One region of the Bacillus sp. PK3-037 genome, then DNA from elsewhere that is predicted to be linked to it. Evidence: riboswitches for the same ligand, from Rfam matches in the RefSeq annotation. Region 1 holds a riboswitch; the other holds the start of a gene.

Region 1 (4,479 bases):
ACAAGCTGACTTCCTTGCATACAGTCAATTAAAACAAGCCAAGAGCTTAATTGCTCTTGGCTTTTGCTTTTTTATACGAGAGGCCCGCCCGCTTGCGCGATGGCATCTGTATTTGTGAACTTTCTGAAGTTTTCTTTGAATTCGTTTGCCAGATACACAGCCTTTTCTCTGTATTCCTCTTTGTTATTCCACGTGTTTTCCGGCTGAAGGATATGATCGGGAACGCCCGGAACATGAACCGGGATGTGCAGACCGAAAATATCGTCAGTGGTCATTTGCACATTTTCTAATTTGCCTTCAATCGCTGCTTTTACCATCGCCCGTGTGTATGAAAGCTTCATGCGTTCGCCTGTGCCGTAGCCGCCGCCGGTCCAGCCTGTGTTGACCAAGTAAACGTCTGCGCCGTGTTCGTCAATTTTCTTGCCGAGCATTTCCGCATATACATGAGCCGGGAGCGGAAGGAACGGTGAACCGAAGCATGTGGAGAATGTCGTCTCAGGAGACGTGACGCCGCGTTCGGTTCCGGCTAGTTTACTCGTATAACCGCTTAAGAAGTGGTACATCGCCTGCTCCTTCGTCAGCTTGCTGATTGGCGGCAGAACGCCGAATGCATCAGCCGTCAGAAATACAATCGCTGACGGGTGGCCCGCAATGCTCGGAGAGACAATGTTGTCAATCATATGAATCGGGTAAGCGGCACGTGTGTTTTCTGTATAGAAGGAATCATCGTAATTGGCTTCACGCGTATCTTCATCTACAACAACATTTTCGAGAACGGATCCAAACCGAATCGCTTTAAAAATCTGCGGTTCCTTTTCTTCGCTTAAATGAATGCACTTGGCATAGCATCCGCCTTCGATATTGAAGACACCGGTATCCGACCAGCCGTGTTCATCATCACCGATCAGTTTCCGGTCAGCATCCGCCGAAAGGGTGGTCTTTCCTGTTCCCGACAGGCCGAAGAAAAGCGCGACATCGCCTTTTTCACCGACATTAGCGGAGCAATGCATGGATAAAATATCTCGCTCAGGCAGCAGGAAATTCATGATGGAGAAAATCGATTTTTTCATTTCTCCGGCATACTCCGTTCCGCCGATTAAAATCGTACGCTTTTCGAAAGAAACAATAATAAAGGTTTCTGAATGTGTGCCGTCTGTTTTTGGGTCCGCTTTAAAATGTGGAGCGGAAAGAATGGTAAACGGCTGTTCGACTGTTTTTTTATCATTGTCTTCAGGACGGATAAACAGCTGTCTGGCAAATAAATTGTGCCATGCAAACTCATTAACGACGGTGATCGGCAGTCTGTATTTTTCATCGGCACCGGCAAATCCTTCGAAAACAAACAGCTCATCTCGCTGTTTCAGATAGCTGACAACTTTCGTGTACAGCCGGTCAAACGCTTCCTCGGAAATAGGCTGATTCACCGGACCCCAATCAATCTTACTCTTTGTGCTTGCTTCTTCTACAATGAATTTATCCTTCGGCGAACGTCCCGTGTAAGCGCCTGTGGTCGCCCGGACGGCACCCGTCGATGTCAAAATGCCTTCGCTGCGGGAAAGTACTTTTTCTGTAAGCTGAGCTGCAGATAAATTATGCTGCACATTAGGACTTGTTAATAAGGCTTGCAAATCAGCGGTTAAATCAACTGAGTTCATAAGAAACCTTCCTTTATCATTTTATTTGTGTTTTGCTAATTGTGAATTAGTATAACATATATTTTCAAATAGTCTATACTATTTATCGTTTTTTGTGTGTGCATTTCCATTGTTTTCCCTCAATATAGGTGCCTATTTCTTCTGAATCATATTGACATTGCAAACCCTTTTACGATAAGATATTTCATTGAGCGGATACTCTTATCCCGAGCTGGCGGAGGGACAGGCCCTATGAAGCCCAGCAACCGGTTTCTCTATTATTCATTATGTTCAAATTGTGTGAGACAACCAAGGTGCTAACCTGATGCAAGGTTGAATGATTCCTTGAGCGATAAGAGTGAAAGGCACAAAGACCAAACCCTTTCCTCGAACGGAAAAGGTTTTTTTATTTCATAAATATGCCAATTAACATCTCTAATATAAACGTAACATTGTATAAGAGGGAGCGAGTTCCGTATCATATATATAAGGTCTTTCGGGAGGCCTTGTGCAGGAGGAAGCAAATCATGAGTAAAAATCGTCGTTTATTTACATCAGAATCTGTTACGGAGGGGCATCCGGATAAAATCTGTGACCAGATTTCTGACAGCATTTTAGATGAAATTTTAAAGAAAGACCCTAACGCGCGTGTTGCTTGTGAAACATCTGTGACAACTGGTTTGGTTCTTGTCAGCGGAGAAATCACAACTTCTACGTATGTTGACATTCCAAAAACGGTTCGTGAAACGATTAAAGAAATCGGATACACACGTGCAAAATACGGATTTGATGCGGAAACTTGTGCGGTTTTAACATCAATTGACGAGCAGTCTGCTGATATCGCGATGGGTGTAGACCAAGCGCTTGAAGCCCGTGAAGGCACAATGAGCGACGAAGAAATTGAAGCAATCGGAGCGGGTGACCAAGGTTTAATGTTCGGTTATGCGTGCAACGAAACGAAAGAGCTTATGCCTCTTCCAATTTCACTTGCTCATAAATTAGCCCGCCGCTTGAGTGAAGTGCGTAAAGAAGATGTTCTTCCTTACCTTCGCCCTGACGGCAAAACACAGGTAACGGTTGAGTATGATGAAAATAACAAACCTGTCCGCATTGACGCGATTGTTATTTCAACTCAGCACCACCCTGAAATTACGCTTGAGCAAATTCAGCGCAACATTAAAGAACATGTCATCAATCCGGTTGTTCCTGAAGAATTAATTGATGAAGAAACAAAATACTTCATTAACCCTACAGGCCGTTTCGTCATCGGAGGACCTCAAGGGGATGCGGGGCTCACAGGACGTAAAATCATCGTTGATACGTACGGCGGCTACGCACGTCACGGCGGCGGCGCGTTCTCTGGTAAAGATGCGACGAAAGTAGACCGATCAGCTGCTTATGCTGCAAGATACGTTGCGAAAAACATCGTTGCGGCTGAGCTTGCAGATTCTTGCGAAGTGCAGCTTGCTTACGCGATCGGTGTTGCACAGCCTGTGTCTATCTCAATCAACACGTTCGGTTCCGGAAAAGCTTCGGAGGAAAAACTGATTGAAGTTGTGCGCAATAACTTTGATTTACGACCTGCCGGCATTATCAAAATGCTTGATTTACGCCGTCCGATCTACAAACAGACTGCCGCGTACGGCCACTTTGGACGCCACGATGTTGACCTTCCGTGGGAGCGTACAGACAAAGCGGAACAGCTGCGTAAAGAAGCGTTAGGAGAATAATTTTATAGCCGCTTACTGGTTAAGCGGCTTTCCCTTTTTTATCGATGTATCCATGTTTATTTTTTTACATAACTGTGAAACCAAACACTGTTCACAGCGTCTATAAATAGGGGTTCAATGATGACAATTTTAAATATGGAGGCAATACTATGTGTGGATTTGTCGGGGTTTTTAACAAGCATCCGTTAACTCAAACCGCTGATCAAGAAGAACTAATCAAACAAATGAACCAAATGATCGTTCACCGCGGTCCTGACAGTGATGGATATTACCATGATGAGCACGTCGGATTCGGATTCAGACGGCTCAGCATTATTGATGTGGAGAATGGCGGACAGCCTTTATCATATGAAGATGAAAAATATTGGATTATTTTTAACGGGGAAATCTATAACTATATCGAACTGAGAGAAGAGCTTGAAGCAAAGGGATATACTTTCAACACAGATTCTGACACAGAGGTTCTTCTTGCGACTTACCGTCACTATAAAGAAGAAGCGGCTTCCAAGCTGCGCGGCATGTTTGCCTTTCTGATTTGGAATAAAAACGATCATGTTCTTTATGGAGCAAGAGATCCATTCGGCATTAAGCCGTTGTATTACACAACGATCAATGATCAGGTTTATTTTGCCTCAGAGAGAAAAAGTTTAATGGCAGCCCAAAATGATATTGAAATAGATAAAGAAGCATTACAGCAGTATATGTCTTTCCAATTCGTTCCTGAGCCAAGTACGCTTGATATTGATGTGAAAAAAGTAGAGCCGGGGTCTCAGTTTACAATTCGCCCTGATGGTGATATCACATTCAAAACGTATTTCAAGGCGCGCTTCCAGCCTGTTCAGACGGAAGAAGATAAACTTGTCAAAGAAGTCAGAGACGCTATCTATGACTCTGTAAACGTTCATATGAGAAGTGATGTGCCTGTCGGTTCATTCCTATCAGGCGGAATCGATTCTTCTTTTATTGTATCCGTTGCGAAAGAATTTCATCCCAACCTGAAAACATTTTCTGTCGGATTTGAACAGCAGGGCTTCAGTGAAGTTGATGTAGCGAAAGAAACTGCCGCTGCACTGGGCATTGAAAATATCAGCAAAGTCATTTCACCTGAAGAATAC
Region 2 (4,479 bases), 1.5 Mb from region 1:
GACAGCAACAGATCCTGCGACAATATGAACTCCGTGTTTTTTTGCGGTTTTTTGCAGCCAGCTTTGAGCAGTGTGCCCGTCTTCATCAGCAAGCTGATCAAGATTGGCAAGGTCGTAACCAGTCGTCCATAATTCAGGGAGAACAAGAACGTCAGCATTTTTACTCTCTTTTTCGATTAAAGATTCAGCCTTTTTTATATTTTCAGAAGGTTTTCCGTATGAAATATCAAATTGAAGACAAGATATGGTCCATTTCATTTTTTAACACCCCATATTTTTCTTTACTTTTTTCCTTTAACCATATATGATACTGGACTATCATTTCAAGATTTTTTAGAAGGTGAAAACAGATGAAATTTGAACATTCTCAAGTGCTGCAGGAACTGCCTAAACAATTCTTTGCTTCTCTTGTGCAGAAAGTGAACCGAAAGCTGAAGGAAGGACATGATGTCATCAATTTGGGGCAGGGGAATCCGGATCAGCCGACGCCCGAGCATATTGTGGAGGAAATGAAGCGAGCCGTTGCTCAGCCTGAAAATCATAAATACTCCTCATTTCGAGGTTCGCACAGTCTGAAATCAGCAGCGGCGGCATTTTATAAAAGAGAATACGGCGTTCAGCTTGATCCGGAAACTGAAGTAGCCGTATTATTCGGCGGGAAAGCCGGTCTTGTCGAGCTACCGCAATGCCTGTTAAATCCGGGGGATGCGATTTTGGTTCCTGACCCCGGCTATCCAGATTATTGGTCCGGTGTCACGCTTGCGAAAGCGAAAATGGAAATGATGCCGCTCACTAAGGAAAAGGCGTTTCTTCCTGAATACGCAAGCATTTCGCCTGACGTAAGAGAACAAGCGAAATTGATGTACTTGAATTATCCGAATAATCCGACTGGAGCCGTCGCTACCGCAGAATTTTTTGGAGAAACGGTGAGTTTTGCGAAAGAAAACGAAATCTGTGTGGTCCATGATTTTGCTTACGGTGCAGTCGGCTTTGACGGACACAAGCCTTTGAGCTTTTTGCAGACTGAAGGCGCTAAGGATATCGGAATAGAAATTTACACGCTGTCCAAAACATATAATATGGCGGGCTGGCGGGTCGGTTTTGCAGTTGGTAACGCCTCGGTCATAGAAGCGATCAATCTTTATCAAGACCATATGTTTGTCAGTCTTTTCAAAGCAACCCAGCAGGCTGCCGAGGCGGCACTTTTATCTGAGCAGACATGCGTAGCGGAGCAAAATGCCCGATATGAAAGCAGGCGCAACGCTTGGATAGCAGCATGCCGGGAAATCGGCTGGGATGTAACAGCGCCTGCGGGTTCATTTTTTGCGTGGCTGCCGGTGCCTGAAGGCTATAGCTCTGAGCAATTCTCAGATCTCTTGCTTGAAAAAGCGAATGTCGCGGTTGCAGCAGGAAACGGGTTTGGTGAATATGGCGAGGGGTATGTCAGAGTGGGGCTCTTAACGAGTGAAGCTAGGCTTAAAGAAGCAGCTCATCGAATTGGCAAACTAAACCTGTTTACCCAAAAAAGCATTGACAAGATTCTTTAACGGTGGGATAATTCAAAATAATTTATAAAATCTATATTTTCTTATCAAGAGCAGGCAGAGGGACGAGCCCGATGAAGCCCGGCAACCGACTTGTAAAGCACGGTGCTAATTCTTGCAGCTGGCGGCTGAGAGATAAGATTCGGACGAGAAACGAAACCTCTTTAGACGCATAGCTGTTTGAAGAGGTTTTTTATATGGTTAAAAAATGAAAGGAGCTCTGGCATGAGTGAATTATTAGCAACATATCTCCTGACCGAGCCGGGAGCCGACACGGAGAAAAAAGCAGAACAAATCGCAACAGGATTGACGGTGGGCTCTTGGACTGATCTGCCTCTGGTGAAGCAGGAGCAGATGCAAAAGCATAAGGGACGGGTTGTAAAGGTCGAGGAGAGAGAGGGACATCTTGCATCAGGGAAACAAGCGGTTATCACAATTGCCTATCCCGAGGTAAATTTCTCACAGGATATTCCGGCATTGCTGACAACTGTGTTTGGCAAGCTGTCGTTGGACGGAAAAATCAAGTTGATAGATCTCGAATTTTCTGAAGCGTTTAAGCGAACACTTCCGGGTCCGAAGTTTGGCGTATACGGCATCCGGAAGATGCTTGGAGAGTTTGAAAGACCGCTGTTAATGAGCATTTTTAAAGGGGTCATCGGAAGGGACCTGAGTGATATTAAAGAACAGCTCAGGCAGCAGGCGCTCGGCGGGGTTGACGTAATCAAAGACGATGAAATTTTCTTTGAGACGGGTTTAGCACCTTTTGAAACAAGAATTACAGAGGGAAAACAAATTTTGAAAGAAACATACGAGCAGACCGGCCATAAAACGCTGTATGCAGTGAATTTGACTGGAAGAACGGCTGAGCTTAAAGATAAAGCAAGACGCGCCGCTGAGTTGGGAGCGGATGCGCTTTTATTGAATGTCTTCGCTTACGGTTTGGACGTCATGCAAAGCCTTGCGGAAGATCCGGACGTATCAATCCCCATTATGGCGCATCCGGCAGTCAGCGGGGCATTTACATCCTCACCATTGTACGGGTTTTCCCATGCCCTTTTGCTCGGAAAATTAAACCGATATTGCGGCGCTGACTTCAGTCTGTTTCCTTCTCCATATGGCTCAGTTGCGCTTCCGAAAGAAGACGCGCTGGCGATTCATGAAGAATGCGTAAGAGAAGATGTATTTAACCAGACATTTGCCGTTCCGTCCGCCGGTATTCACCCTGGTATGGTTCCGCTTCTCATGCGTGATTTTGGCATTGATCATATTATTAACGCCGGAGGAGGCATACACGGACATCCAAACGGCGCCCAAGGCGGGGGCAAAGCGTTCAGAGCTATTATTGATGCGGTTTTGGAAGCGCAGCCGATTGAAGAAAAAGCCGGTCAATGCGAAGATTTGAAGCTTGCGCTTGATAAATGGGGAAAGGCTGAAGCCGTATGACGACTCAAAAACCGTTCATTATATGTGATTTTGATGGAACCATCACGATGAACGACAACATTATAAACATTATGAAAACATTCGCTCCGCCGGAGTGGACGGCGTTAAAAGACGGCGTGCTCTCCAAAACGATGTCGATCCAAGAAGGCGTCGGACGAATGTTCGGCCTTCTGCCGAGCAGCTTAAAAGAGGAGATTACGAGATTCGTATTGGAAGACGCAAAAATCCGGGACGGCTTTCGGGAATTTGTCGCATTTGTTAACAAGCATGAACTCCCGTTTTATGTCGTAAGCGGGGGAATGGACTTTTTTGTCTATCCGCTGCTTGAAGGAATTGTTGAGAAAGATCATATTTATTGCAACCGTGCGTCATTCGAGAACGAATTCATTCATATTGATTGGCCTCATTCTTGCAAAGGCACATGCACAAATCAATGCGGGTGCTGCAAGCCGACTGTTATGAACGAGCTTTCTGAGCCTGATCAATATATCATCATGATCGGTGACTCCGTTACCGATGTAGAGGCGGCAAAGCTGTCTGATCTTTGCTTTGCAAGGGATTATTTATTAAATGAATGCAAGGAGCATCATCTGAATCATATCCCATACCGTGATTTTCACGAAATAAAGAAAGCGATTGAAGACGTAACGGAGGTAAAGAAATGGCTGCAAAACAAGAGCGGTGGCTCGAGCTTGCCGAAGTAAAACGGGAATTGGCAGAAAGAGATTGGTTTCCAGCGACAAGCGGCAACCTGTCCATCAAGGTTTCTGATGAGCCATTGCAATTTCTCGTAACGGCGAGCGGAAAAGATAAACGAAAAGAAACGGATGAAGACTTCCTGTTGGTGGATCAGAACGGAGAGCCTGCCGAAAAGGGGCATCATCTGAAACCGTCAGCGGAAACGCTTTTGCATACGCATCTGTACAATAAAACAAATGCCGGATGCTGTCTTCATGTTCATACGGTCAACAATAACGTCATCTCAGAGCTGTATGGCGATCAAAACCAAATTACTTTTAAAGGCCAAGAAATTATAAAAGCGCTCGGCCTGTGGGAAGAGAATGCAGAAGTGTCCATCCCAATTATAGAAAATCCGGCTCATATTCCGACTCTCGCAACGCTTTTCGCGGATCAAGTTACTGGAGATTCAGGAGCTGTCCTGATCAGGAACCATGGCATTACTGCTTGGGGAAGAACAGCACTTGAAGCGAAAAGAGTGCTTGAAGCATATGAATTTTTATTCAGCTATCATTTGAAGCTGAAAACACTCCGGCATCAGCTGGTTAAATAAAAGGGGGAACCGCAAATGGCAACAATTCGAATTCATGATGAAGCAAATACAACGATTGAAAATCAAGAGGAAGTGGCAAGCTTTCTGGACAGCCAAGAGGTGATCTATGAGCAATGGGATATCGCCAAGCTCCCTGAACGGCTTTCAGAAAAATATGACCTGTCTGAAGAAGAAAAACAGCAAATTCTTGACACCTTCGAT

Evidence for each region. A riboswitch is a leader RNA that binds a small molecule or an ion and turns the genes downstream of it on or off. The one in region 1 is predicted to bind S-adenosylmethionine.
Region 2: another riboswitch for S-adenosylmethionine. It lies ahead of mtnW (2,3-diketo-5-methylthiopentyl-1-phosphate enolase); the one in region 1 lies ahead of metK (methionine adenosyltransferase).

The regions. Positions count from the first base shown of each region.
Region 1 covers NZ_CP096408.1:1,150,051-1,154,529, forward strand. Annotated here, with positions in the region: gene M1D69_RS05960 (DUF2584 domain-containing protein) at 1-32, shown strand, start outside; gene pckA (phosphoenolpyruvate carboxykinase (ATP)) at 72-1,655, opposite strand; SAM riboswitch class I at 1,854-1,993, shown strand; gene metK (methionine adenosyltransferase) at 2,162-3,364, shown strand; gene asnB (asparagine synthase (glutamine-hydrolyzing)) at 3,514-4,479, shown strand, end outside.
Region 2 covers NZ_CP096408.1:2,677,823-2,682,301, reverse strand. Annotated here, with positions in the region: gene M1D69_RS13685 (carbon-nitrogen family hydrolase) at 1-258, opposite strand, end outside; gene M1D69_RS13680 (aminotransferase class I/II-fold pyridoxal phosphate-dependent enzyme) at 351-1,547, shown strand; SAM riboswitch class I at 1,586-1,686, shown strand; gene mtnW (2,3-diketo-5-methylthiopentyl-1-phosphate enolase) at 1,770-2,987, shown strand; gene mtnX (2-hydroxy-3-keto-5-methylthiopentenyl-1-phosphate phosphatase) at 2,984-3,691, shown strand; gene M1D69_RS13665 (methylthioribulose 1-phosphate dehydratase) at 3,649-4,278, shown strand; gene mtnD (acireductone dioxygenase) at 4,294-4,479, shown strand, end outside.